Regions from separate parts of the Ensifer sp. EB106-05-01-XG146 genome, predicted to be linked through region 1. Evidence: predicted binding sites of a transcription regulator. Region 1 holds the regulator's gene; the other holds the start of a gene.
What was found. Region 1 encodes PhoB, which activates phosphate uptake and scavenging genes when phosphate is short. Its sites were predicted from a motif close to TGTCATNNANCTGTCAT; they were not measured.

Region 1 (14,590 bases):
GCTTCAGCCGGTCGAGCTTGTCGGCAACGAGGTGAGACGGGCCTGGCATGAAGCTTGCGCGGACGCGGAAAGCCTTCGAGCCTAGGCGCAGGTCGAGGCTTGCCGGCTGGATCTGATCGACATCCAGCGGCTTCTCGCTTTTGAGGCGTCCCGATTCTAACAGCGCGGCGATCGCGCGATCGGCCAAAATCCCAGTGTCGCGGCCCATTGCAGTCCTCTTTTCAGTTGCGAGACAAAACCAAACTCCGGGAATTGACGCAAGCGTACCCTGGCAGTATTGAAGCTTTATCCCGTGGTGATTTGGCCGGTCGGCTTGCAGCCACGTTAAACAAGTAGCTAAAAAGGCCGGGTGTCAAACCGGCCCTTCACGCGGCCGGTTTTTTTGTTTTTGAAAGTGACCGTCACATGAGCAAAAACTGGCGCCCCGCAACGCAACTGGTCCATGGCGGGACCACCCGTTCCCAGCACGGAGAGACCTCCGAGGCGATCTTCCTTACCCAGGGCTTTGTCTACGAGACGTCGGAAGCTGCGGAAGCTCGTTTCAAGGGCGAGACCGAAGGCTTCATCTACGCCCGCTACGGTAGCCCGACCAACGACATGTTTGAAAAGCGCATGTGCATGCTGGAAGGCGCCGAGGATGCGCGCGCCACGGCATCGGGCATGGCTGCCGTCACCGCCGCAATTCTCTGCCAGCTGAAGGCCGGCGACCACATCGTCGCCGCCCGCGCCCTCTTCGGCTCCTGCCGCTGGGTGGTCGAGACGCTGGCGCCGAAATACGGCATCGAGTGCACGCTGGTCGACGGACGCGACCTCGCCAACTGGGAAAAGGCGATCCAGAAGAACACCAAGGTCTTCTTCCTCGAAAGCCCGACCAACCCGACGCTCGAAGTCATCGACATTGCCGGCGTTGCCAAGCTCGCCAACCAGATCGGCGCCAAGGTCGTCGTCGACAACGTCTTTGCGACGCCGCTCTTCCAGAAGCCGCTGGAACTCGGCGCCCATATCGTCGTCTATTCCGCCACCAAGCATATCGACGGTCAGGGCCGTTGTCTCGGCGGTGTCGTGCTTTCCGACAAGGAATGGATCAACGAGCACCTGCACGACTACTTCCGCCACACCGGCCCGGCGATGTCGCCGTTCAACGCCTGGACGCTGCTGAAGGGCATCGAGACGCTGCCGCTACGCGTGCGTCAGCAGACGGAAACGGCCCGCCGCGTGGCCGACTTCCTGGCAGAACAGCCGCAGGTCGCCAAGGTCATCTATCCTGGCCGCAAGGATCATCCGCAGGCCGACATCATCGCCAAGCAGATGACCGGCGGATCGACGCTCGTCGCCTTCGAACTGAAGGGCGGCAAGGATGCAGCCTTCGCGCTGCAGAATGCGCTGGAGATCGTGCGCATCTCCAACAACCTCGGCGACAGCAAGAGCCTGATCACCCATCCGGGAACGACCACGCACAAGAACCTGACCGACGAGGCCCGCGAAGAGCTCGGCATTTCCGCTGGAACCGTGCGCTTCTCGGCCGGCATCGAGGACAGCGACGATGTGGTGGAAGATTTCGCCCGCGCGCTGAAGGCCGTGAAGTCCTGATTTTACGAAGACACGGCCGCCGTGATCAACGGCGGCCGACGCCGCTTGCCGGCCATCACGAGATGGTTTCCGGCGGCGCGGCGCCAAGGTGCCAGGCACGTTTCACCCGCTCGATCGCGTCAGCACGGCCATCCGTCCCATCATGGGATCGCACAATCTTGCCGTTATTCTTGACGAAACCATCTTGCTGTAGAATACCCTGAAAGACCTGAAGCAAGGTGATGCCCATGTATCGCGCTTTGACCCGCGACATAGAAGTTACGGTGGAGCCGTACTATCTCGAAGAGCAGTCGGATCCCGATGACGGCCGCTATGTCTGGGGCTATCGCATCGTCATCTCAAACCACTCGGACGCGTCCGTGCGGTTGATGACGCGCTACTGGCACATTACCGATGAGAACGGGCAAGTCGACGAGGTCAGCGGTCCGGGCGTCATCGGCGAGCAGCCGCTGCTCAATCCCGGCGATACCTATGAGTATTCGTCCGGATGCCCTCTGGATACGCCCTCAGGCGTCATGTTCGGCCACTACAGCATGGAATCGGAAGGCGGAGAGACCTTCAACGTTGCCATCCCCGCCTTCTCGCTCGATTCACCCGGGCTCGTGCGCACCCTGAACTGAAGCGCGTCCTTCGGACTAGCGTCGCTCTAAATCGCGGCCAGTCGGCCGGAAGCGCCCGCTACTGCGGGCGCACCTCGCTTGCTTCGAAGCGATAGGTCGTCGAGCAGAACTCGCAGGTCACCTTGACTTCGCCATCGTCGATGGTGCTTTCGAGGTCGTCCGTGCTCAGGTTGGACAACACCGACTGAAGCTTCTCGCGCGAGCAGCTGCAGCGGTCGTAGACCGCCTGCGGTTCGTAGACGCGGACGCCGCGCTCGTGGAACAGGCGATAGAGCAGCCGCTCGGTTCCGACCATCGGATCGGTCAACTCGTCCATGTCGATCGTTTCGACCATCACCTTGGCTTCGGCCCAGAGATCGTCGTCACCGAACGCGCTTTCACCATCATCACCATCACCGCCGGAAAGGTCGGGCTGGCGCATGCGTTCCGGCGCTTCCGGCAGGAACTGGGCGACCATGCCGCCGGCGCGCCAGCGATGGCGCGGCTTGCCGTTTTCGTCGCGATCGAGAAGCTCGGCCACGCCAAGGCGCACCTTGGTCGGGATCTGCTCCGACTGTCGGAAATAGACGCCGGCGATTTCTTCCAGCGTCGCTCCGTCGAGCGCAACGATCCCCTGGTAACGCTGGGTATGGGCGCCCTGGTCGATGGTGAAGGCGAGCACGCCCTTTCCGAGCAGCTCGTGCGAAAGGGTCCGGCCGTCCTTTTCGGCAGCGGCAAGCGCTTCCTGATCGTAGCGGGCATAGGCGCGCACGCGATCCGGCGTCGAGAAATCAGCGACCACCAGATCGACAGGGCCATCGCCCTGAGTCTGGACGATCAGCTTGCCTTCAAACTTCAGCGAGGTCCCGAGCAACACGGTGAGTACAACGGTTTCAGCAACCAGACGCGCGACCGGAAGCGGATAGTTGTGGCGCTCGAGGATTGCGTCCAGCATGGGGCCGAGCTGCACGGCGCGGCCGCGCACGTCGAGGCCTTCCACCTGGAAAGGCACGACGTGATCGTCACCGGCAAAGTCGAACTCACCAAGCCCTGGCGTCATGTCAGTCATGTCTTGCTCCTTGCCTTCAGCCACCAAGCTGCACCAGAGATATTGCTATCCCCGCGCAACGTGCTCGCTGTCTCAGTTGATCCCGCGATAAACGGATTGTCCACCAGGTATGTGCCGCCGCCATAGCAACGCACCACCTCGACGGTTGCGCGCTCACTACTTTCAGGAGCGCCCGTATGCCGCCTAAATCGTGTCGCACGTGGACAATGTCAAGTGCGGTGAACACGCCCCTATATGGCGCACGCTCGGCGGAGCGCACTGAAGCCTCTTCGCCGTCGCGCGCGACCGGGCAGCCGGCTCAGACGAGCCCCATGCACCAGGCAATGACCGACTTCTGTGCGTGCAGCCGGTTTTCCGCCTCGTCGAAGACCACCGACTGCGGGCCGTCGATGACCTCGTCGGTGACCTCTTCGCCGCGGTGCGCCGGCAGGCAGTGCATGAACAGCGCATCGGAGGCCGCACGCTTCATCAGCGCTTCATTGACCTGGTAGGGCTGGAAGACGTTGTGCCCGCGGGCGCGATGTTCCTGGTTCATCGAGATCCAGGTGTCGGTCACGACGCAATTGGCGTCGGCGACGGCCTGTTCGGCGTCATGACACAAAAGGACCTCGCCGCCATTGTTGCGCGCCCAGTTCAGGAACTTGTCCTGCGGCTCGGAACCGAGCGGCACGGCCATGTTCATGCGGTATCCGAAGCGGGCAGAACCTTCGATCAGCGAATGCAGCACGTTATTGCCGTCGCCGGTCCAGGCAATCGTCTTGCCCTTTACCGGACCGCGATGCTCCTCGAAGGTCAGGATATCGGCCATGATCTGGCAGGGGTGCGTATCGTCGGTCAGGCCGTTGATGACCGGGACCGTCGCATGCTCGGCCAGTTCCAGAAGGCGGCGATGGTCGGTGGTGCGGATCATGATGGCGTCGACGTAACGCGAGAGCACCTTGGCCGTGTCGCCGATCGTCTCGGCGCGGCCGAGCTGCATTTCGGTGCCCGACAGAAACAGGGTTTCGCCGCCGAGCTGGCGCATGCCGACATCGAAGGAAACGCGGGTGCGGGTGGAGGGCTTTTCGAAGATCATCGCCAGCATCTTGCCGGCGAGCGGCTTCTCGGCAGTTCCGGCCTTGGTCGCCGCCTTTCGGACGCGCGCATCGTCGATGATCGTCCGGAGGTCGGCGGCCGTCATGGCCGAAAGATCGAGAAAATGTCTGGTGCCTGCCATCGTACTCGGTTCCTGTCTGAAAAATCGGTCCCTGGTGCGGCACGCTATCCACGTGCCCGCACGAAGGTCATTCTAACGCCTTAGTCGTCCCTGGGTCGCTACCTTCAGGCCGCGGCGTTGCCGCTTGCCTTGCGAACCGCCTCGGCGGCGCGTTCGATACGTGCGAGCCCCTCGCGCGCCTCTTCCGCCGTCACGGTCAGCGGCGGCAGCAGACGCAGCACATTTTCGCCCGCCGGCACGGCCAGGAGCTTTTCGGCGCGGATTTCCTTCAGCAGATCGGCCGAAGGGCCCTTCACCTTGATGCCCAGCATCAAACCGTCGCCGCGGATGTCCTCGATGACATCAGGGAAACGGTCCTTGAGCGACGCAAGGCCCTGGCGGAAGACCAGCGCGACATCGCGCACATGCGTCAGGAATCCGTCGGCCAGAACGACGTCGAGCACGGCGTTGCCGACGGCCATGGCCAGCGGGTTGCCGCCATATGTGGAGCCATGCGTGCCCGCCACCATACCAGATGCGGCTTCCTCAGTCGCGAGGCAGGCGCCGAACGGGAAGCCACCGCCGATACCCTTGGCGACCGCCATGATATCCGGACGGATATCCGCCCATTCATGGGCAAACAGCTTGCCGGTACGGCCGACGCCGGTCTGGACCTCGTCGAGGATCAAGAGCAGGCCGAACTCGTCGCAAAGCGCGCGCAGTTCCTGCATGAATTCCTTGGTCGCCGGACGGATGCCGCCCTCGCCCTGGATCGGCTCGATCAGGATCGCTGCGGTTTCCTCGGTGATCGCATTCTTGACCGCGGCGATGTCGCCGAACGGAACCTGGTAGAAGCCCGGCGCCTTCGGCCCGAAACCTTCGATGTATTTCTGCTGACCACCGGCGGCGATCGTCGCGATCGTGCGGCCGTGGAAGGCGCCTTCGAAGGTGATGACGTGGAACTTCTCCGGGTGGCCCTTGGAGAAGTGGTAACGCCGTGCCGTCTTGATGGCGCATTCCAGCGCTTCCGCGCCCGAATTGGTGAAGAAGACCTTGTCGGCAAAGGTCACTGCCGTCAGCCGGCGGCCGAGGCTTTCCTGGCCCGCAATTTCATAAAGGTTGGACAGGTGCCAGACCTTGTCGGCCTGCGCCTTCAGCGCCTCGACCAGGTGCGGGTGCGCGTGGCCGAGCGAGTTCACGGCAACGCCGGCACCGAAATCGAGATAACGCGTGCCGTCTTCAGCGATCAGCCAGGCGCCCTCTCCTCGCTCGAAACGCAACGGCGCGCGCATGTAGGTATCGTAAAGCGGCGTGGTTGCAGTCATGCGAGGCTCTCCTTCACTCCAGATCGACATCGATCCCGCGCCTCACGCGGGCCGATAAAAATCAAAAATGCCGCCTTTCGGCGGCGCAGGCACTATTCCCATTTCGCGCTGCAATGTCAACAAAACCAAGCCTTGCAGCGCAACATGAAGGGTCGATTCCTGGCAGCAGAAAAATCGTCCGGGAGGGCTTGCAAAAATGCAACGCTGGCCGAGCAAGTTGGGGAAAACTACGAAATCGATTCGGCCTGATTCCCGGGACTCTTGCCACAGAGTCCAGCGGTCAGTACGTTAACATTCAATTACTAGACGCATGCGGCGGACCTAGTCACCAAAAGAGTTATCGCGTTTGCAACCCCGGGGTTTAGCCGGGGTGCGGTGAGGGATTCTGCCATCCCCAACGCTGAGAACGGAGAGTGCAGAAATGAACTGGACTGACGAGCGGGTGGAGAAACTGAAGAAGCTTTGGTCCGAGGGCCTGAGCGCAAGCCAGATCGCGGCGCAGCTCGGCGGCGTCAGCCGTAACGCTGTCATCGGCAAGGTTCACCGCCTGAGCCTGCCAGGTCGCGCCAAGGCCGGCGGCAGCACCACGACAGCAGCCCGTCCGAAGCGCCCGACTTCGGCACCGCGCGCACCGAACTACGCTTCGCGCGTTTCGACCCGCCCGGTTGCACGCGCGGCCGGCGCTGTCGTTCTCAAGGAAGAAATCGAAGTCGATCTCGTTGCCGAGCAGGATTTCAGCACCCGCACCGACGTTGTCGTGCCGATGTCGCGCCGCCTCGAGCTGACCCAGCTCACCGAGCGCACCTGCAAGTGGCCGATCGGCGACCCGCTGAAGGAAGAGTTTCACTTCTGCGGCAACGATTCCCCGGAAGCCTCGCCTTACTGCACCTTCCATGCGCGGCTGGCCTACCAGCCGTCGGGGGAGCGCCGCAGGGCCCGCTGAGAAGCTGGACGGCATCAATAAAAAAGGGGCCGATCGGCCCCTTTTTTTCTTGGCGACTTTCAGACCGCTCAGCTTTCGAGCGAATAGCCGGCGCCGCGAACGGTGCGGATGACGTCGGGCATGTTCGAGAAGTTCAGAGCCTTGCGCAGACGACCGACATGCACGTCGACGGTGCGCTCGTCGACATAGATGTCATGCCCCCAGACGCCATCCAGAAGCTGCGAGCGAGAGAAGACGCGGCCCGGCGAGGACATGAGGAACTCCAGAAGACGGAACTCGGTGGGGCCGAGGCGCACTTCGCGGCTGCGGCGATGAACGCGGTGGGTCTCGCGGTCGAGTTCGATGTCGCCGCAGCGAAGCAGCGTCGACAGCACCTCGGGCTTTGCCCGGCGCAGCATCGCCTTGACGCGCGCCATCAGCTCCGGCGTCGAGAAGGGCTTGACCACGTAGTCGTCGGCACCCGTCGCCAGACCCCGGACGCGCTCGCTTTCCTCGCCGCGCGCCGTCAGCATGATGATCGGCAGACGTTCGGTCTCCGGACGCTGGCGCAGCCGACGGCAAAGTTCAATGCCGGAAACACCGGGCAGCATCCAGTCGAGGATAAGCAGGTCGGGCAGCCGCTCCTGAAGCCGGATCTCCGCCTCGTCGCCCCGCAGGATCGTATCGACGTCGAAGCCCTCGGCTTCCAGATTGTAACGCAGCAGAACGCTCAGCGCCTCTTCGTCTTCGACTACGGCGATTTTTGGCAACATCAGGTAACGTCTCCTTACCGCGGGCGGCCTTTGGGCTCATCGGCCCGGCCGGCGCTCAGACACTCTAAATCTGGAGCACATCCGCCGTTTTCAAAGGCGGGGCGAAAACCGCATGCTTCAGATACAGGAATTCGGGGCCGCGACCGAAGCCGCGACCGGATCAGATTTCAAAGGGCATGCATGCTTACGGCGCGCTTGGCGCTCAGTCGTTGACCGAGCCCAGCGTCGACGTAGTGTCATCCTTCGGACGCTCGCCTTCCGGCTGAGCACCCGTCGCCATGTAATAGATCGTCTCAGCGATATTGGTCGCGTGGTCGCCGATGCGCTCGATGTTCTTGGCGCAGAACAGAAGATGCGTGCAGGGCGTGATGTTGCGCGGATCTTCCATCATGTAGGTCAAGAGCTCGCGGAACAGCGAGGTGTAGATCGCGTCGATCTCCTCGTCACGCTCGCGGATGCTGTTGGCCTTTTCCGGCGAGCGCGAGGCGTAGACGTCGAGCACTTCCTTGAGCTGGACGAGAGCGAGCTCTGCCAGATGCTCGAGGCCACGGGCGAGCTTGCGCGGAATGCCGGAGCCGGCGACCGCGATCACGCGCTTGGCGGTGTTCTTGCCAAGGTCGCCGACGCGTTCCAGATCGGAGGCGATGCGGATCGACCCCATGATCTCACGCAGGTCGGCGGCGACCGGCTGACGCTTGGCGATCGTGACGATCGCCTTCTCACCGATCTGGCGCTCGGCGTCGTCGAGGACGGTGTCGTCCGAGATCACCTTCTGTGCGAGAGCCAGGTCGGAGTTGACCAGCGCGCGAACGGACTCGGCGACCATCTGTTCGGCGAGGCCGCCCATCTCCGAGATGCGGCGCGTCAGGTACTTCAGTTCTTCGTCATAGGCGGACATGATATGCATGGACATGATCGTCGATCCTTACGGGCGCTTTGCAGTTACTGTTGCAGCCTTATGCGGCCTCAGCCGAAGCGGCCCATGATGTAATCCTGGGTGCGCTGGTCATCCGGATTGGTGAACATCTTGTCGGTGTCGTTCTCCTCGACGAGATTGCCGAGGTGGAACATGGCGGTGCGCTGCGAAACGCGGGCGGCCTGCTGCATCGAGTGGGTCACGATGACGATCGTGAAGTTCGTGCGCAGCTCGTGGATGAGCTCTTCGACCTTGGCGGTCGCGATCGGATCGAGAGCCGAGCACGGCTCGTCCATGAGGATGACTTCCGGGCTGACGGCGACGGCACGCGCGATGCAGAGACGCTGCTGCTGACCACCGGAAAGGCCGGTGCCGGGCTCCTGCAGACGATCCTTTACCTCGTTCCACAGACCGGCCTTCTGCAGGCTGGTCTCGACCACCTCGTCAAAGTCGGCCTTGGTGCGGGCAAGTCCGTGAATCCGCGGGCCGTAGGCGACGTTGTCGTAGATCGACTTCGGGAACGGGTTCGGCTTCTGGAAGACCATGCCGACGCGGGCGCGCAGTTCGACGACGTCGATCGTCGGGTCGTAGATGTCGTCCTCGTCGAGCGTGATCTTGCCGGTGACGCGGCAGTTCTCGATCGTGTCGTTCATGCGGTTCAGCGTGCGCAGGAAGGTCGACTTGCCGCAACCCGAAGGACCGATCAGCGCCGTGACCGTGTTCTCGCGGATGTTGAGGTTGACGTCGAAAAGCGCACGCTTCTCGCCGTAATAGACCGACACATCCTTGCCGATCATCTTGTAGGGCACGGTGTTCATTTTCTGATCCAGAGCCTTCTCGACTGCTGCTTCTGACATGATGTTCATAGTAATTACCTCACTACCAGCGGCGCTCAAAGCGACGTCGCAACAGAATGGCTCCAAGGTTCATGACGACCAGGAAGATGAGAAGAATGATGATTGCGCCGGAGGTGCGCTCGACGAAGGCGCGCTCCGCCTCATTGGCCCACATGTAGATCTGCACCGGCAGTGCCGTCGACGGTTCCATCGGCGAACCGGGAAAATCGACGACGAAGGCGACCATGCCGATCAGGAGCAGCGGCGCGGTTTCACCAAGCGCGTGGGCAAGACCGATGATGGTGCCGGTCAGGATGCCCGGCATCGCCAGCGGCAGCACGTGGTGGAAGATGGTCTGCATCTTCGACGCACCGAGACCGAGGGCCGCCGAGCGGATCGACGGCGGGACCGCCTTCAACGCCGCACGGGTGGCGATGATGATCGTCGGCAGGGTCATCAACGTCAGCACGAAGCCGCCGACGACGGCTGCCGAGCGCGGCATGCCGGCGAAGTTGATGAAGACGGCGAGACCCAGGAGGCCGTAGACGATCGACGGAACGGCCGCGAGGTTGTTGATGTTGACCTCGATCAGGTCGGTCAGCCGGTTCTTCGGCGCAAACTCCTCGAGGTAGATCGAGGCGGCGACGCCGATCGGAAGCGACAGCACCAGCACGATCAGCATCATGTAGAGCGAGCCGAGGGCAGCGACGCCGACGCCTGCCGCTTCGGGACGACTGGAGGCGCCGAAGGTGAAGATGCCGGTGTTGAAGCTCTTCTTCAGGATGCCGGCGCTCGCCAGCTCGTTCATCCAGGTCACCTGCTGGTCCTTGACCTTGCGCTTGCCCTCATCGACCGAGAGATCGATCTGGCCCTTGAAGGCGGAGTCGATGTTGGCCTCGGCCAGCAGCGTGACAGGAACCGTCTTGCCGATGATCGACGGGTCGGCGGCGACCATGTCGCGCAATAGCGTGCGGGAGCTCGCGGAAACCATGTCGGTCGCCTGCTTGACCTGCGGCCGCTTGGTGGCGTCGATGCCGAGCTGCTTGACGAGCGCGTCGCGCACCAACAGCGGATAGTTGGCGGTCATCAGCACCTTGCCGTCGGTCGCGCGTTCGCCTTTGGGGTCGATGACCTTTTCGGTGAATTCGATCGGCAGCGTAATCGTCGTCTGCTGGAATGCGGTGTAGCCGTTGGAAAAGACGGTCCACAGCAGCAATGCCAGGAAGAAGAGACCGGTGCTGATCGCGGCCATGCCGTAGAAGCGGAACCGGCGTTCGGCAGCATAGCGACGCTTGATGCCGATATCGCGCTTGGCGGATGCGGGACGGGCGGAGATCCGGACGGTCGGGGAAGCGATGTCGGTCATTCGTACTGTTCCCGGTATTTGCGCACGATGTAGAGCGCGTAAATGTTGAGGCCGAGCGTGATGACGAAGAGCGTGATGCCCAGTGCAAAGGCCACCAGCGTCTGCGGCGAGGTGAACTCGAGGTCACCTGTCAGCTGGTTGACGATCTTAACGGTCACCGTCGTCATCGGCTCGAAGGGATTGATCTGCATGCGGGCCGCCACACCGGCTGCCAGCACCACGATCATGGTCTCGCCGACGGCGCGCGAGGCGGTGAGCAGCAGCGCGCCGACGATGCCCGGGAGGGCTGCCGGAAGGATGACCTTCTTGACCGTCTCCGAGCGGGTGGCGCCAAGGCCGAGCGAGCCGTCACGAAGTGCCCGCGGCACCTGGGTGATGATGTCGTCCGACAGCGACGACACGAATGGGATCAGCATGATGCCCATGACGATGCCCGCCGTCAGAACGCTCTGTGCCTGGATGAAGTTCTGGTAGTTGCCGGTCATGAGACCGTTCATCTGGGCGGAGATGTCACGCAGGAACGGGCCAACGGTCACCAGCGCAAAGAAACCGTAGACGATGGTCGGGATGCCGGCGAGCACTTCGAGCAGCGGCTTTGCGGTCGAACGCAAGCGCGGGCTTGCATATTCCGCCATGTAGATCGCCGCGAAGAGGCCGATCGGCACCGCAAACAGCATGGCGACGAAGGCGATGTAGAGCGTGCCGGCAAGAAGCGGGATGAGGCCGAACTGGCCCGAAGCGCCGCCGCTGCCGGCAGCGGCAAACCGCGGATCCCATACCGTGCCGAAGAAGAACTCGAACGGCGAGACCATGGTGAAGAAGCGTCCGGCTTCCGACAGCATCGAGGCGACGATGCCGACCGTCGTCAGGATGGCGATGGAGGACGCGACGATCAGCGAGCCGAGAATGACCCGCTCGACCTGGTTGCGGGCGCGGAAGCGGGTCGCGACGTTGCGGATGGCGTAGACGCCGCCGGCAATCGCGATCAGCAGAACGGCGACCGTCATCAGCCAGCGGTTGGTCGCGGTCATCGCGTTGAAGTGCTTGGCGACGGTGACCATGTAGGGATCGCCTTCGCCAGCAAGGGCAACGCCCTTGGACGCGAGCGTCGCGCGAAGATTGGCGGAGCCGCCCTCAAGGGCTGCGAGTTCCTCGCCGCTCAGGCGCAGAAGGCCACCGGCAACGGATTTGACCTGACCGAGCGCGAGCTGCACGGCGGCAGGGCCCTGGCTCTGGACGCTATCCGGCAAGGCCGCGCGCGTGCTTCCGTCGATATACACGGGAGCGGCGAACAGCCAGGTGCCGAGAACGAGTGCGGCCGGAAGCATCGCCCAGATGGCGACGTAGCTACCGTGATAGCCCGGCAGAGAATGAAGGTTGGAGAGCTTGCCGCCGGACTGCGCCAGCGAACGGGCGCGGCCTGCAAAATAAGCAATGAAACCAATAACAATAATGAGCAAAAGAAGGAGCGAAGTACTCATCCGCACGTCTCCCCGGCATCGCCCGTCATGGGTGCCGGCAAATCGAATGAAGGCATGCCCCGGCGCGAAGACATCGCGCCGGGGCTTGTCATTATCAGAGCATGTTGCCGGCAGAGAAAGCCTTGCGGATTTCTTCGCGCTCAGCGTCCGGAGCGGCAACGAGGCCGTATTCGGCGAGCGGGCTTTCCGGGCCGATCATCTGGTCGTCGAGGAAGAACTCAACATATTCCTTGAGGCCCGGGATAACGCCGAGATGTGCCTTCTTGACGTAGAAGTACAGCGGGCGGGAAACCGGGTACTCGCCGGAAGCGATCGTTTCGGTCGACGGTACGATGCCGTTGACGGTCGCGACCTTCAGCTTGTCGGCGTTGTTTTCGTAGAATGACAGGCCGAACACGCCGATGCCGTTCTTGTTGGCAGCGATACGGGCGAGCGTTTCGGTGTAGTCGCCGTCGATGTCGACAGCCAGGCCGTCCTTGCGGACTGCGACGCACTTGCTGTGCTGCTGCTTTTCATCGGCAACGGCAGCCTTGATCACGTCAACGGCGCCAGCGTTCTTGCAGCCTGCAGCGAGGATCTTCTCTTCGAAGACTTCGCGGGTGCCGTGCTTTTCACCCGGGATATAAGCGGCGATTTCGACGGCCGGCAGGGCGGCGTTGACTTCGGACCACTTCTTGTAGGGGTTGGCGACGATCTTGCCGTCGACGACGACTTCAGCAGCGAGCGCCTTGTAGAGGTCTTCCGGCTTCAGGGCGAGGTCGGCATTGCCGGCGTCGGTCGCAAAGACGATGCCGTCATAACCGATCTTCACTTCCTGGATTTCGGTGACGCCAGCGGCCTTGCAGGCCTCGACTTCGCTGTCCTTGATCTTGCGCGAGGAGTTGGCGATGTCGATGGTATCAGGGCCAACGCCCTTGCAGAATTCCTTCAGGCCAGCGGAGGAGCCGCCGGATTCGACCACCGGGGTCTTGAAGTCGGGGAAGGTCTCGCCGAACGTCTCGGCGACGATTTTGGCGTAGGGAAGAACGGTCGAGGAGCCAGCGACCTGAACCTGATCGCGAGCGGCGGCTGCGCCGGCAAATGCGGCCGAAGCGACCAGCGCCGCGACAGTGAGTTTAAGAGCTTTCATAAAAGTTCTCCCGGAATGGGCTTGTGTTGGTGTGCGCCAAGCGTTGCAGCGCTCTTCGCCGTCTTATCGGCTGCCCCTAACTAGCTGCCGATGGCCACACCTTTTATGTCAGTTCGACGAAACATTTATGACAGCTCATGTTATTGAAAATGCTAATGAAAAATGGACACCCCCGGGTTTTCCCGCGCCAATATGTCAGAAGCGGACCGTAAAGGTCGTGCCTTTGCCGACCTCTGAATGGATGAGGAGCCGGGCACGATGCCGCGTGAGAATGTGCTTGGCGATGGCAAGGCCCAGGCCGGTACCCTTCTTCGAGCGGCTGGCCTCGACATTGACCCGGTAAAACCGCTCGGTGATGCGCGGCACATGCTCGGCCGGAATGCCCGGGCCATAGTCCTTCACGACGACTTCGGCCTCGCCTCCCTCGCCGCCATGCAGGATTACGTCCACCTTCTTGCCTTCCTGGCCGTACTTGCACGCATTCTCGATCAGGTTCTCGAAGACCTCGATGAGTTCGTCGCGTTCGCCGCGGACGACCACGGGCTTGTCCGGCACCACGAGCGAGACGGTGACATCCAGATCCTTCGCCAGCGGCAGCAGGCTGTCGCGGACATGCCCGAGCAGCGGCGCCAGATCGACGGGGTCATCGGGCGCGATATGCGAGCGCAACTCCAGCCGCGACAGCGACAGCAGATCGTCGACAAGCCGGCTCATGCGCGTCGCCTGCTCGTGCATGATGCCGAAGAACTTTTCCTGCGCCTTCAGATCGTTGCGCGCCGGACCCTGGAGCGTCTCGATGAAGCCGCGCAAGGATGCCAGCGGCGTGCGCAGCTCGTGGCTGGCATTGGCGACGAAGTCCGAGCGCATGCGGTCGATACGGCGCGCCTGAGAGATGTCGCGATAGGTCAGCAGGAAGATCCGCTTGACCGGCCCGTCGCCCGGAATTTCAGCCGGAGCGACCCGCACCACATAGACGGCGTCGGACGGCAACTGCTCGTTATGCTCGATCTGGTTCGCCTTGCCGGTCGCCATCGTCTCGCGGACCATGTCGAGGATGCCGGGCGAACGCACCCGAGCGGCAAGATAGGTGTTTGGCGGAATGGTCCCGAAGGCCTTCTCGGCTGCGATGTTCTGGAACACCACCGTCTCGTCGGCAGCAATCACCAGAACCGGCATGTCGAGCGCGTTCAGCGCGGGCACCAGCGGGTCGCTCGCCGGGCCGGCAGCGACCACCGCCTTGGCCGGGCTCAGAATAACCGAGGTTGGCGCGCTACGGTTGAGCAACGCGGCGACGAGAACGATCCAGAAGGGCAGGACAATCAGGAAATGAATACCCGCGACGGTCGCAAGGATCGCCAGGAGCACGGTGAGCCCCAGCAGCCAGCGCTC
Region 2 (14,590 bases), 670 kb from region 1:
GCACGATCCGCCGTAACCTGGACCGGCATGCAGGAATTTCGAGCCGATTCGGCCATCGAGGCCGATGCCGCGGGCGACATCCTGGACATTGGCACCGACCCGCTCGCAGAGATCCGCCATCTCGTTGATGAAGGTGATCTTCATCGCGAGGAACGCATTGCCGGCATATTTGATCAGCTCGGACGTACGGCGCGAGGTGAAGACCAGCGGCGACTGGTTGAGATAGAGCGGACGATAGACCTCGGTCATCACGTCCCGCGCCCGCGCGTCGTCGCCCGAAAGGCCGATGACGATGCGGTCGGGCCGCTTGAAGTCCTCGATCGCGGCACCCTCGCGCAGGAATTCCGGGTTGGAAACGACGGCGAAATCGGCGTCCGGATTGGTTTCGCGGATGATGCGCTCTACCTCGTCGCCGGTGCCGACCGGAACGGTCGATTTCGTCACGATCACGGTGAACCCCTTGAGGTTCTCGGCAATCTCGCGCGCAGCCGCATGCACATAGGAAAGGTCGGCATGACCGTCACCGCGCCGTGACGGCGTGCCGACCGCAATGAAGATGACATCGCTGTCGGCGACGGCGGCAACGAGATCAGTCGTGAAGGTAAGGCGGCCCGAAGCGACGTTGCTGGCCACCAACTGGTCGAGGCCGGGTTCGAAGATCGGAATGCGCCCCTGCATCAAGGCGTCGATCTTGCTCTCATCCTTGTCGAGACAAACGACGTCGTGACCGAAGTCCGCAAAACACACGCCGGAAACAAGGCCAACATAGCCGGCGCCGATCATCGTGATTTTCATAGGCTCTTTCCCTTGTTGTGTTCCACAGCGAACTCAGTTCATAGAACGTGCAATTGCGTATTTTTGCAATTGCTTATGCGCTCAGGTTCACACCCATTTATGCTCGATTGCGCTTAAAGCAAGCCGTCCCGCCAGCAGAATAATCCGTGGGGAGTAGCGGGTGAGCGGCTCACCGGTTCGCGTTGTAGTAATCCTTGTACCAGGCAGCGAAGCGCGCCACGCCCTCTTCGACAGAAAGCGAGGGCTTGAAATTGGTCAGCGCTTCGAGAAGGTCGGGGGAGGCGTAGGTGCGGGGCACATCGCCCTGCTGCATCGGCAGCATGTTGCGCACCGCCGGCTTGCCGACCGCCTTCTCGACCGTTTCGACGAAGGTCATCAGTTCGACCGGCTGCCCGCCGCCGATATTGACCACGCGGAAAGGCCCCTGGCGCGAGAGCGTGTCCTCGGCCTTTTCCTCCGGCACGCGGTTTTCTTCCGCCGGCGCCACATGGGAAAGCCGGAGAATGCTCTCGACCAGGTCGTCGATATAGGTGAAGTCGCGGCTCATGCGGCCTTCGCCATAGATATCGATCGGCTGTCCCTTGTGGATGGCATCGACGAACTTGAACAACGCCATGTCGGGCCGCCCCCAGGGGCCGTAGACCGTGAAGAAGCGGAAGGCAGTGGTCGGCACCTTGTAGAGATGGGCATAGCTGTGCGCCATCAGCTCCATCGACTTCTTGGTGGCGGCATAGAGCGTCATCGGCTCGTCGGCACGGTCGGTTTCGGCAAACGGGATTTTTTCGTTGGCGCCGTAGATCGAGGAAGTCGAGGCCAGCATCAGGTGCTTAGGGTTAAGCTCCCGCGCCAGTTCCAGCATGTTCCAGGAGCCGACCAGGTTGGAATCCACATAGGCCTTCGGGTTTTCGAGGCTGTAGCGCACACCCGCCTGGGCGGCGAGGTGGATGATGACTTCGGGTTCGGCGAGCTCGGCCGCCCGGCGCAGCGCGTCTCTGTCCTCAAGCATGCCGACGACGGGCTTGAAGCCGTTCGAGCGGGCGAGGATCGCGTGCCGATTCTCTTTCAGCGTCACGTCGTAATAGGGGGTCATCCCGTCGAAGCCGACAACGAAATGCCCTTCGTCGATCAGCCGCTTGGCGAGGTGAAAGCCGATGAAGCCTGCGGTGCCGGTGATGAGGTAGCGCACGACGATGTCCCCAATTTACGTATCGGCCGTTCATACGAAGAAAGCCGATCGATTGAAAGCCGAAACCATCGGTCTGGTTACCGGTCGAGGTCCTGTTGCAGGGCGGACAGCACCGACATCGCATGGCCGGCATACTGGCTGATCCAGCGATCATGGATCGCCTGGATCGGCAATGCGTTCAGATGGTTCCAGCGTTCACGCCCCTCGCGGCGGACGAGTACGAGCTCGGCCTGCTCAAGGACTTTCAGGTGCTGCATGACCGTACAGCGGTCGAGATTGCTGAAGCGCTCGCAGAGCATGCCGGTGGTCTGCGGCTCCTGGCGCATGGCGTCGAGCATCTGCCGGCGCAGCCCGTTGGCGAGCGCCTTGAATACCAGGTCATCTTTCGAATCGGTTGACATGTTATGTTTCTATAACATACTCTTGTTGGCCCCGACAGGAGGAATACGCCATGCCCTTTGAATTTCGTGTGAACGGACGGATCGGCCGCCCTGTCGCCCAGGTTTTTGATGCGGTCGTCAATCCGGACCAGCTCAGCCGCTACTTCGTGACGCTCGGCGGCATCAGCGGGCCGCTGGTGGCCGGCGCAACCGTGACCTGGTGGGGCGAGGTGCCGATTCAGGTGGAGGTGGTCGAGCCCAACGAGCGTATCGTCTTTTGCTGGGGCGCCATGGTCGCCGAGGGCGAGGATGCCTACCAGACCCGTGTGGAGATGCGCTTCCAGCCGCTGGAGGATGGCGCCACGATGGTGACGATCGCCGAAACCGGCTGGCGCGAGAACGCGCAGGGGCAGAAGAGCTCCTACGTCAACTGCGAGGGCTGGTCGCAGATGCTCGCCTGTATGAAGGCCTGGCTCGAATACGGCATCAACCTGCGCGACGGCTATTACCTCAGCGAACTCTCAGGCAAGCCGGCGCTCGAGCCGCAGGCCTAGCCGGCCGGTCGTCTGCAGTGCGGCGCCGACTTGAGCGACGGGCGTTAATGTACCTGAATGCGCCGGGCGTCACTGAGGCGCGCCCGGCTGAGCATTCGGCGTCTCAATACATCGGAGGAAGGCCGCCATTGGCGGCGCTCGCCATGGGAATGCCGCCGGCCGGCTCCGTCATCGGCGGTTCGGCCTGCAGCACGACGACGCGCGAATCGACCGGTACGCGGCTGTAGAGGTCGATGATATCGGGATTGAAGAGACGGATGCAGCCGCTGGACACGGCCTTGCCGATCGACCAGGCCTCGGTCGTGCCGTGGATGCGGAACAGCGTGTCGCGGTTGCCCTGGAATAGATAGAGCGCGCGGGGGCCAAGCGGGTTGCGCACGCCCGGCTCCATGCCGCCGGCAAGCGGGCCGTAACGTTCCGGCTCGCGCGCCACCATCTCTTGCGTAGGCGTCCAGCGCGGCCATTCGGCCTTGCGCGCGATCCGCGCTTCACCTTCGAACTCAAGGCCGGCCTTGCCGACGCCGATGCCGTAGCGCATCGCCATGCCGCCATCCTGCACGAGGTAGAGGAAGCGGTTCTGGGTATCGATCACGATCGTGCCCGGCGGCTCATGCGTCTGATAGGCGACCTGCTGGCGCAGATAGCGCTTGTCGACCTTGCTGATGTCGATGGCATCCAGCGGGAATTTTTCGTTCGGCAGCGGGCCGTACATTGCCACATAGTATGGATCCGGTCCCTTCGGCTTGGCTGGCCCCGACGTGGTGACGCAGCTTGCGAGCGTCGAGGTGGCGAGAAGAAGGGCGAAGAGCTGCGCCAGGCGGCCGGCGCTGTTCCGGGACACACACATAATAAAGTTCTGATCCTGCTGATTGTCATTTTCGGGCGGGAGACACGGCTTTTGCCGCCCTTCCGTTCTAATGTCAAAGACGGCGTCGGGGCGGCGACAGCATGTCGCAAATGAGGCAACCATTAGGTGTGGCCGAAAGGCTACAGTCGGCAATGGCATTTTGCTTCCGCAAGACAGCTTGATCCGCTTTCGACCGCGGGTGTATGCCATAGCCATGCAATGGAGCGATCAGGCCATCATTCTCGGGATCCGGCGGCACGGCGAAAGCTCGGCCATCGTCGAGGTCATGAGCGCTACCCACGGCCGGCATCTCGGCATGGTGCGCTCGGGGCGTTCGCGCACGATGCAGCCGGTGCTGCAGCCGGGCAACTCGGTGGAGGTCACCTGGCGCGCCCGGCTCGACGAGCACATGGGCGAATTCCGGATCGAACCGGTGGAGCTGCGGGCCGCCCGGCTGATGGAAACGGCAACCTCGGTCTATGGTATCCAGGCGCTCGGCGCTCTTCTTAGGCTGCTTCCCGAGCGCGACCCGCATCCGCATCTCTACGAGGCGCTGACCGTCATCGTCGACCATCTCGCCGATCCCGCCGACGCCGGAGAATTGTTCGTGCGCTTCGAACTCGCAGTCCTCAACGACCTCGGCTTCGGGCTCGATCTCACCGAATGCGTTGCAACCGGCGCTCGTACCGAACTCGTCTATGTCTCGCCGAAATCGGGCAGGGCGGTCTGCCGGGAGGCCGGAGAGCGTTATGCCGACCGCATGTTGGCGTTGCCGGACTTCCTTTCGGCCGAAGCGCGAAGGGCTGCGGATCACGACAGCCTCGCCGCCGCCTTCCGCCTGACCGCCTTCTTCCTCCACCGCCATGTCTATGAGCCGCGCGGTCTCGACGTTTCTTCCGCCCGCGACGGTTTCGTCCATGCGGCGCTGAAGGCGCTGAAAGCGCAATCCTCAGCCGCCTGATTCCCAGGAGTTATCGATGTACCAAGAGCTTTATCCCGGCATGTCCGTATCCGGCGTCGGCGTGCTGTCGCTCGACCGCGTCGCCCGCGATGGCGGTCTCAAGGCAATGCAGGATCTTTTGAGCGGCGAGCTGCCGGCGCCGCCGATGTCGAAGACGCTGAAGTTCGGGTTGAGCGAAGTCGAGGAGGGTCGGGTGGTCTTCAAGGGGCTGCCGACCGAGGAACACCTCAATCCGCTTGGCACAGTGCATGGCGGATGGACGGCAACGATCATGGATTCGGCCCTCGGCTGCGCTGTCTTCACCACCGTCAAACCTGGGGAGGCCTATACGACGGTCGAGTTCAAGGTGAACCTCGTGCGGCCGCTACTGCCCGATATGGGCGAGGTCTTCTGCGAGGGGCGCATCGTGCATCGTGGCCGCACCATCGCGACCTCCGAAGCCTGGCTGCGCGACCGTAACGGCAAGTTGCTCGCCCACGGCACCGAAACCTGCGCCATCTTCCCGATCGACAATCTCAGGCGTTAAAGCAATTCCAGGAAAAGTGCGAAGCGGTCTTCCGCTCGGAATTGCGTCACTTCAAGCTGAGCAATTCCAGGAAAAGTGCGAAGCGGTTTTCTGCTCGGAATTGCGTCGCTCAAGCAATGTCGGAAGCAAGAAACGCCGCGCAGAATGGCGCGGCGTTCCTCTTTGTAATCGCAGTCCTGATCAGCCGATGCGGCCGCCGCCCTGCTTCGTTACGGCGACGACAGCCGGGCGTACCGGCATGTCGTCCTGGAAGTCCGGCCAGCGGGTGGCCGGCGTCTCGTAAGTTGCAAGGCCGGCGTCGCCCGGGTGCTGGACGGCGAGGAAGAATGTGTCCGAGGTCGGGTTGAAGCAGGGGCCGCACATTTCGGCGCCGACCGGCACGCGGAAGAAGAGCTTCGACGTGCCGCGGGCGGCGCCGTCCGTGTCGATCGCCCAGATACCGTCGGTGCGGCCGGTGTCCTTCTCGTTGTTGCCGTCGGTCGATACCCAGAGGCGGCCATCGGTGTCGATGGCGCAATTGTCGGGCATGCCGAACCAGCCGTTCTTGGTGGTGGCGGTCGAGAACGAAGCGCCGACCTCGGCAACGCTCGGATCGCCGCACTTCAAAAGAACGTCCCAGCGGCTCTTCAGCGACGCGAAGTCGCCGTCGGTCTCGGTGATCTCGACGATGTGGCCGAAGGCGTTCTTGGCGCGCGGGTTGGCCGCGTCGACTTCTTCGGCCTTGCGCTTGGTGTTGTTGGTCAGCATCACGTAGACCTTGCCCGTCTTCGGGTTCGGCTGAACGTCTTCCGGACGGTCCATCTTGGTGGCACCGAGCGCGTCGGAGGCAAGACGGGTGTTGATCAGCACGTCCGCCTGCGAGGCAAAGCCGTTGGCTTCGGTCAGCGGGCCTTCGCCATGCGTCAGCGGCATCCAGGTGACGGTGCCGTCTTCGTCGAACTTGGCGACATAGAGTGTGCCCTCGTCGAAGAGGTCCATGTTGGCGGCGCGATCGTCAGGTTTGAAGGTGCCCTTGGTCACGAACTTGTAGACATAGTCGTAGCGCTCGTCGTCGCCGGAATAGAGCACGACGCGGCCGTCCTTGTTGACGATCGATTCGCAGCCTTCGTGCTTGAAACGGCCGAGGGCTGTGCGCTTCTTCGGCACCGACGTCGGATCAAGCGCGTCGACCTCGACGATCCAGCCGAAGCGATTGGCTTCGTTCGGCTCCTTGGAGACGTCGAAACGGTCGTAGAAGGACGCCCATTCATACTGGCCGCCCGGTGCGCCCAGCCGCTTCAGCTGCTTGTATTCCGGATGGTCCTCGGCAATCTCGCCGCCGAAATAGCCGTTGAAGTTTTCTTCGGCCATCATGTAGGTGCCCCACGCGGTGACGCCGCCGGCGCAGTTGTTGAGCGTGCCGAACACCTTTTTGCCGGTCGGGTCGGACGGCGTCTTCAGGCGGTCGTGACCGGCGGCCGGGCCGGTGATCTGCATCTCGGTGTTGACGGTGATGCGACGGTTGTTCTTGCCGTCGAGAATCGGCTGCCACTTGCCGTCGACCTTGCGGATCTCGATGATCGTGCCGCCATGTGCGGCCATCTCGATGTCGACCAGCTCCTTGCTGTATTCGCCGAGAACGACCTTCTCTTCCTCGACTTCCTTGCCGTCCTTCGTCACCTTTTCCTTCACGACGCTGGCGAAGGCGGGGAACATCAGTTCGGCATTGGTGTATTCGTGGTTGATGACGAGCAGGCCGTGGTCGGCGCTGCCGTCGAGCGGGATGAAGCCAACATAGTCGTTGTTGTAGCCGAACAGCTTTTCCTGGGCAGCGGCCGTCTGGTTCTTCGGGTCGAACTCCGGGCTGTCGGCGAAGATCTTGTCGCCCCAGCGAAGCAGGACGTCGGCATCGTAACCTTCGGCCACATGGTGCTTTTCGTCGACGCCGGCTTCGATCTCGGTAAAGTCGAAGCGCGAACCGTCCTCGGCGCGTGCCTCTTCGGCGGTCAGGAGAGCGAGCGGGCTGACGGTGGTCGAGATCGCGGCAACTGCCAGCGAGCCGCCGATGAACGACCGGCGCGAGAAGCGGCGGTGGATGATGTCGCCCATCGTCGGATTGGCGGAACAGTTGTGGCCGACATCTTCCAGCTCTTCCCTGCGTTCCGTCAGCGTCTTGAATTCGGTCTCTTCCGTCTGGGCGAGATGCTTGTCCATGATCGGGTCTCCTGGTTGAACGATGGAAACCACCGCGCGAGGCAGCGGTGTTCATCCGCCTGTACCAGCTGCCCCATGACAGTTCTGCGACATTTCCGTGAAGAGATTACAGCGCTCGGCCGTCTATAGATTTGGCGCTTGCATAAAAGTCTGTATGGTTGCGCGCGCCGGCGATTGCGACTGCCAGGGGAAAGTATGTTCGAACTTATTGCTTTAGCTGCCTTTATTCTGGCCCTGTCCGCCTATCTCGGCAACCGCAGGACGACCGAGCGTCTTGGTACCGAACTGGCCGCCCTCAAGGCGGAGGTCGTGGCGCTGAAGGCCGCTCCGGGGGGAGGCGCCCCGGCTGAAACGGCGACCGAGGCGATTGCGGCTGCGGACGAGTTGCCGGCCATGTCGGAGACGCCGGAGCCAGAGACGCTGGACGATGCCGCTGCCGCCTTCTCGGCCAGTGCGCGCGAGGGCGCGCGGATTTTCGGCGATGCGGAAGGAGCCGCGGCCAAAATCGAGGGCGAGGAGACGATCGCTGCCGGCACGGAAGCACCGCAGCCGGTCGCAACCGTACCCCGTCAGACCGAAAGCCTGGAAAGCCGCCTCGGCGCCCGTTGGGCCGTCTGGGTTGGCGGCATCGCGTTGGCGCTCGGCGGCGTCTTCATGGTCAAGTATTCAATCGATGCGGGGCTGTTGAGCCCGGCGGTTCGCCTGACGCTTGCTGCCTTGTTCGGCCTCCTGCTGATGGCGGCGGGCGAGGTCATCCGTCGGCGCGCGGTGCCCGTGATCGCCAACGAATTCCAGAACGCCATGATCCCCGGCATCCTGACGGCGGCCGGTGCCGTCACCCTCTTCGGGGTCGCCTATGCCGCCTATGGCATCTACGAATATATCGGCACGGGCACGGCCTTCGTTCTCCTGGCGGCGATTTCGCTCGCCACCGTCGGCCTGTCGCTGCTGCATGGGCAGGCGCTCGCTGGCCTCGGCCTGCTTGCCTCGCTGATCACGCCGGCGCTGGTTTCGAGCAACGAACCGCGCCCCTGGGTTCTTTTCGGCTTCCTCACGATCGTTTGGCTCGCGACCCTGCTTGCATCGCGGCTGCGCCAATGGACCGTAGTGCCGACGCTTGCCAATGTTGGCATAGGGCTCTGGGGCCTTGCCTATGTCGCTGCGGCATCGCCCTTCGAAGCACGGCCGGTCGCTTTCATCCTACTCGTGATGATCGCCGGCATCGGGCTTATCTGGCCGGCCGCCATCGAACGGGAGCCAGTGGCAGAAGCGCGCGAAATGCGTGATGCGACTGAAGGGTCCGAAATGCCGGAGTCGACCGAAGCGACAACCCGACCCCGGGCCGTCGTCGGGCCATGGGAACGCCTGTTCGTTCCACCGCACGCGGCAATCTCCATTTCGGCCGCGATCGTCGTCACCATGCTTGCGCTCCTCCTCATCAGCCCAGCAGTCTATGCGGTCCGCTTTCCGGTGGCGGAGTTTGCGGTTGTCGTTGCGGCGCTGGCGGCGTTGGGCGCCTGGCGGACAACGGCAGTCTATCCCGCCGTGCTTTCAGCGGTCGGCGCTGTTGCTGGCGTCTGGAGCCTGACGGCGCTGAGCGGCGTGCTCGCCTATCTCGATCCCTCGCTGGCCGACGCTCTTCCGGCAGTCGTCCTGCCCGGGCGCACCGCGATGATCACCGCAATGCTGCTTGCGGCGCTGTTCGTCGCACTCGGCGGTTTCGTGCTGTCGCGCCGGCTCGTCGCCCATCCGCAATATTCGACACTCTGGGCGGGCATCGCCGCGGTCGTTCCGGTCGCGCTCGTCGCGATGTCGTTCCTGATGACCGGCAACTATTCCTTCGACCTGCCGCACGGCCTGTTCTCACTCGTCGCCGGGGCGGCGCTGCTGGCACTTGCGGACTGGCTCTACCGCCGCGAAAGCGAGGCGATGGCGCGCGATACGGCGGCCGGCTTGCTGGTGGCCGGCTCCTTCACCTTTCTCGTGCTTGCCCTCCACGCCTGGACGGATGGGCTGGTCACGACGCTTGCGATCGCCGTGCTTGGAACGGCCTATGCGCTCGCCACGCGGATCCGCACCTGGCCGATTCTTCCGTGGATGACTGGTGCAGCGGCCGTCGTCGTACTCGGGCGCATCGCCTGGGAGCCGACGATCGTCGGTGCCGGCAATCTCGGCACTACGCCCGTCTTCAATGCGCTGCTGCCGGGCTACGGCATTCCCGCCGTGCTGCTTGCAGGCTCCGCCTATTTCCTGAGATCCTGGCCAGGCACGCGCGTGCGCAACCTGCTGCAGGCGCTTGCCAGCCTTTTCGTGCTGTTGACGCTCGCGATCCTGGTGCGCCATGCGATGAACGGCGGCGTGCTCGACAGCGCGGTGCCAACCCTCGGCGAGCAGTCGATCTACACGCTGCTGGCAATCGGCGCCTCGGCGATCTTCATGAGCCTCGACATGAAATCACCGAGCCCGGTCTTCCGCTACGGCGGCATGGGCCTCGGCGTGCTCTCGATGCTGTCGGTGCTTTCGGCGCATCTCCTCGGCCTCAACCCCTATTTCAGCGGCGAACTGCTGGGGCGTATCCCGTTCTTCGACCTGCTGTTGATCGGTTATCTGTTACCGGGGCTCGGCTATGCGGGGCTCGCCTGGTATGCACGCGACAAGCGGCCCTTGCCCTATGTCATGGCACTTGCGGTCAGCGGCGCGGTGCTTGCTTTCGCCTGGGCGAGCCTCACGGTCCGCCGTGTCTGGCAGGGGGAAAACATCGCGGACTGGAAGGGTTTTCTGCAGGGCGAGACCTACACCTATTCGGTCGTCTGGCTGCTGCTCGGCGTGCTGCTGCTGGTGCTCGGCTCGCGCTTCCATGCCAAGAGCATCCGCATCGCGTCGGCCGTTCTGGTCTTCGTTGCCGTGCTGAAGGTGTTCCTGATCGACATGTCCAACCTCGAAGGTTTCCTGCGGGCTCTGTCCTTCATCGGCCTTGGCGGGGTATTGATCGGGATAGGGCTCTTCTACCAGAAGATCTTGTCCGGCGTCGGCGCTGCACCGACGGCGCCGGCAAAGCCTGCCGAACAGCAATAGGACATCATGACAGAGATTTCGAAACTCGCGGCCGCCTTCGCGCCGCATGAGGAACTTGCGGCGGCGTTGCTGCCGCATGCCTTCGCCGCCGATGACGGCTCGCACGATGCCGCACATCTGATCCGTGTCTGGAAGAATGCCGCCCGCATCCAGGCGGAGGAGGGCAGTGAGGCGCGTTTGCTCGCCGCCGCGGTGCTGCTGCATGACTGCGTCTCGGTCGAGAAGAACTCGCCCCTGCGCACGCAGGCATCACGACTGGCGGCCGAAAAGGCGACGGGCATTCTGAAAGATCTCGGTTGGGGCACGGATGAGATTGCCGCGGTGGCGCACGCCATCCTGACGCACAGCTTCTCGGCGAACATCCCGCCGGAAACCCTGGAGGCGAAGATCCTTCAGGATGCCGATCGGCTGGATGCGATCGGCATGGTCGGCGCTGCCCGCTGCTTCTACATCGCCGGGCGCATGGGCAGCGGCCTTTACGACCCGCTCGATCCGTTGGCTGAGGCGCGGGCGCTCGATGACAAGGCCTTCGCCATCGATCATTTCGAGACCAAGCTCTTCCGGCTCGCTGACGGGTTCAAGACCGAGGCCGGCCGCCGTCTGGCTCACGAGCGTGAGCAGCGGCTACGCGACGTGCTCGCCATGATGCTGGATGAAATCTAGTTGCCGGGAAGGGCGTGGGGCGCTTTTCTGCGAGCGATTGTGCCGCGCCGATTGCACCGGAACATTTCTCCGTTTCCATCAAACCGAGAAATGATCTAGGCCTTTCAACGGATTGCAGCCGCCCGGTGAATCGGATCGTCAGGCGCTTGAATCAGTTTTTGAAGATGGAAGGAACTGTCCATGAAGGTGACCGGCCTCAATATTCATCCGCTGAAGAGCGGTCGCGCGATTGCCCGCGAGACGGTCTCGGTCAATCTCGACGGCGTCGAGGGTGACCGGCGTTTCATGCTGATCCAGCCGGATGGGCGCTTTATCACCCAGCGCGAACTGCAGACATTGGCGCAGGTTGAGGCGAGCCACATCGATGGCGGCGTGCACCTGAGGATGGGTGAGCGGGAGATCTCCGTCCGCTTCGATCCGGACCGTCGTCTGAACGTCGTCGTTTGGGGCAGCGAGGTCGATGCCGCCGTGTCGGATGAAACGACGGACGAGGTTCTCTCTTCATGGTTCGGCCGCCCGGTCAGGCTCGCCCATATGGACGCCTCGGCCGAACGGCTCGTCGGCGCCGAATGGGCAGGAGCGGCCGCACCCGTCGGCTTTGCCGATGGCTTTCCGATCCTGATCACGACCACGGGTTCGCTTGCCGATCTCAACCGGACGCTCGCCGAAAAGGGCCAGGAACCGGTCGGCATGGAACGGTTCCGCACCAACATCCTCGTCGACTGCGATGAAGCCTGGGAGGAGGATTTCTGGGAGAGCGTCGAGATCGGCGGCATCCGCTTCGATCTCGTCAAACCCTGCTCGCGCTGCATCATGACGACCCAGGACCAGATCACCGGCGAGCGCATCGGCGGCAATCCGATCCAGGGGTTGGCGGAGAAGCGCATGTCGGCCGACCGCCGCGTGACCGGCGTGCTCTTCGGCTGGAATGCGGTGCCGCGCAGCGAAGGCACCGTGAAGCTCGGCGATGAGGTCAAGATCATCGGCCGACGCGGCGAGCGCTGGCCGATGAAGGTGCGTGCTTCGGCTTAGTTCAGAAGCAATTCCGGACGGAAACGATCTCACGCGTTTCTCGGTATCAAGCCCAGGGCGTGATACCGAGAAGCTTGGCGCCCAGATCCGAAAGGCTGGCGGGGGAGGCGTTGTGCTTTTCCCATTCGCGCGGGTCGCCGGGAAAGGCGTCGCGCTTCGGATGGTCGAGCTCGCGCCACAGGCGCACCCGTTCCTCGCGCTCGGCGACATTGCCCCATTCTGCCGGATGCATCGAAATGTACTGCGCCATGCGCACGCGGCCATCGGAATGATTGGGCCGCACGCCGTGGGCCAGCAGGCTGTTGAAGATCATCAGGTCGCCGGCCTCCATCTCGATGTTGACGGTCGAAAGACCGGTCATGTCGGGGTGCATCGGGTCGCGGTCGGCGCTTTGAGTCTTCTCCCAGCTTTCGAAGTTTTCGAACAGTTCCGGCACGCATTGGAAGCCGCCGACGTCGCCGTCCTGCTTCTTGAGGCTGAGCACGCCCTGAACGCCGATCGGCAGCGGCCGGATTGAGGTGTCGACGTCCCAATGTATGAAGCCGTTGGGATTGCCCTTGACCTTCTTCGGTGGGTTGAGGTTGGCGCGGTCGATCGTCACCCACAGGTCTTCGCGGTCCCAGATGTCGACGAAGGCGCCGTAGATGCGCGGCTCCTGGCGGTTGTCCCAGAGATACTGGTGATTGTAGATCTCCAGCATGCCGGTGTTGTTGAGTTCCTTCATCTTGTGCTCGCGTCGCTGCGGCGCATACCAGGTCGAAGGGTCGACCGGATCCTTTTCGTCGAAGCGCCAGAGCAACTCGACGAGCCGCTCGACATTGGTCGCCGGTACCGCCTGACGGACGATGACGTAGCCCTTGGTGATCCAGTGCTGCCAGTCCGCTTCCGAAAGCACGCGCAGAGGCAGCCGCTTCCGGATGTCCTTCAGTTGAATATCGAGATGGGCCGCCGTCGGGTGACTGTCTCTGAGTGGCTGCATGTGGATCTCCTCGCCTGGCAGGTTTGATTGGTGATGGAGAAAACCTAGCCCTTTCAACGGTGCCGCTGTTGCACGCAGCCTGCCTACATTGATACTATTCTGGCTTCTGAGGATAGAATGGTGCAACATGAAGGCTGTTTTGCAGAAGATCTCGAGGCCGACCAATGCCTCATCAATCTTGCTAGACCGCCGGCTCGACGATGCCATCCCGTTCCAATGGCACCATCATCCCGAGTTCGAACTGACGCTGACGCTCAACTCGCGCGGCCAGCGCTTCATCGGAGACCATATCGGTGCCTATGAGGACGGCGATCTCGTGCTGGTCGGCTCCAACTTGCCGCACACCTGGCACTCCGCCGGCAAGGTCGACGAGGCCGAACCGCACGTGGCGCTGGTGCTCTGGTTCCATCCGGAATGGGTGGAGCGCGTGGAGGAAGGCTTCGTCGAACTCGCCGGCGTCAAGGCGATGTTCGAGCGTTCGGCTCCAGGGTTGCAGTTCACGCCGGAAGTGGCCACCCGCGTGCGGCCGCTGTTCGAAGGGTTGCGCCGGTTGGCGCCGGAGGAGCGCCTGCCGGACGTCCTGTCGATGCTGACGATCCTGGCGCGCGAGCAGGCGGTAACACCACTGTCGAGCCGGGTCGTCACGCCATCAGGCCGATCGGTCGACCGCGGCCGCCTCGACCGGGTGCTCGACCATATCCACCTGCATTACGCCGAAAACCCGTCGATGGACGAACTCGCGGATCTGGCCGCGCTCAGCCTTTCCGGCCTGCACCGCCTGTTCCTGCGCCACCTCAACATGCCGGTCTCGGAATATCTGATGCGCCTGCGGATCGGCGAGGCCTGCGCGCTGCTCAGTGGTTCGGCGCGTTCGATCGCTCATGTCGCCGATGCCGTCGGCTATCGTTCGCTTGCCAACTTCAATCGCCAGTTCAAGGCGGCCAAGGGCATGACGCCGAGAGCGTTTCGCGACCGGTTCCGCAGCGCCGCTTGATCAAGGCATCAATTCCGGTGATTGCGGCGTCAATTTAATTGGCTTTTATCTGTTTTAGCAGCCGCCTAGGATCGCGCTCCATCAATCGGAGAGATTCCATGTCCGCTGTTTCCGGAGCATCCGCGCCGTCCAGTGCCCGTCAGGAGATGCCCTGGCTGATCATTGCGGCCGGCTCGGTCGTTGCGATGCTCACCTTCGGCCCGCGCTCGGCGATGGGCTTCTTCCAGCTGCCGATGCTCGCCGATACGGGCTGGGACAGGACGACCTTCGGCCTTGCCATGGCATTGCAGAACCTCTGCTGGGGCCTGAGCCAGCCCTTCTTCGGCGCGATCGCGGACAAGTTCGGAACGTGGCGCGTGCTCGCCATGTCGGGCCTTCTCTACGCTGCAGGGCTCTTCATCATGG

Region 2: the regulator PhoB is predicted to act here: its motif matches at 7,518-7,534, upstream of AC3WVQ_RS04050 (PhoX family protein).

Annotation. Positions count from the first base shown of each region.
Region 1 is NZ_JBYTDX010000001.1:169,515-184,104, reverse strand. Features, by position in the region: gene AC3WVQ_RS00855 (2'-deoxycytidine 5'-triphosphate deaminase) at 1-208, opposite strand, end outside; SAM riboswitch at 283-361, shown strand; gene AC3WVQ_RS00850 (O-succinylhomoserine sulfhydrylase) at 406-1,590, shown strand; gene AC3WVQ_RS00845 (hypothetical protein) at 1,646-1,819, opposite strand; gene apaG (Co2+/Mg2+ efflux protein ApaG) at 1,818-2,210, shown strand; gene AC3WVQ_RS00835 (Hsp33 family molecular chaperone) at 2,269-3,258, opposite strand; gene argF (ornithine carbamoyltransferase) at 3,557-4,474, opposite strand; gene AC3WVQ_RS00825 (aspartate aminotransferase family protein) at 4,579-5,778, opposite strand; gene AC3WVQ_RS00820 (GcrA family cell cycle regulator) at 6,200-6,721, shown strand; gene phoB (phosphate regulon transcriptional regulator PhoB) at 6,790-7,473, opposite strand; gene phoU (phosphate signaling complex protein PhoU) at 7,676-8,389, opposite strand; gene pstB (phosphate ABC transporter ATP-binding protein PstB) at 8,440-9,255, opposite strand; gene pstA (phosphate ABC transporter permease PstA) at 9,269-10,591, opposite strand; gene pstC (phosphate ABC transporter permease subunit PstC) at 10,588-12,072, opposite strand; gene AC3WVQ_RS00790 (substrate-binding domain-containing protein) at 12,167-13,201, opposite strand; gene phoR (phosphate regulon sensor histidine kinase PhoR) at 13,397-14,590, opposite strand, start outside.
Region 2 is NZ_JBYTDX010000001.1:838,785-853,374, forward strand. Features, by position in the region: gene rkpK (UDP-glucose 6-dehydrogenase) at 1-795, opposite strand, end outside; gene AC3WVQ_RS04020 (NAD-dependent epimerase) at 965-1,981, opposite strand; gene AC3WVQ_RS04025 (ArsR/SmtB family transcription factor) at 2,059-2,382, opposite strand; gene AC3WVQ_RS04030 (SRPBCC domain-containing protein) at 2,433-2,915, shown strand; gene AC3WVQ_RS04035 (L,D-transpeptidase) at 3,019-3,762, opposite strand; gene recO (DNA repair protein RecO) at 3,977-4,723, shown strand; gene AC3WVQ_RS04045 (PaaI family thioesterase) at 4,740-5,249, shown strand; gene AC3WVQ_RS04050 (PhoX family protein) at 5,430-7,442, opposite strand; gene AC3WVQ_RS04055 (DUF2339 domain-containing protein) at 7,638-10,517, shown strand; gene AC3WVQ_RS04060 (HD domain-containing protein) at 10,524-11,180, shown strand; gene AC3WVQ_RS04065 (MOSC domain-containing protein) at 11,361-12,212, shown strand; gene AC3WVQ_RS04070 (phytanoyl-CoA dioxygenase family protein) at 12,259-13,191, opposite strand; gene AC3WVQ_RS04075 (helix-turn-helix domain-containing protein) at 13,319-14,185, shown strand; gene AC3WVQ_RS04080 (MFS transporter) at 14,284-14,590, shown strand, end outside.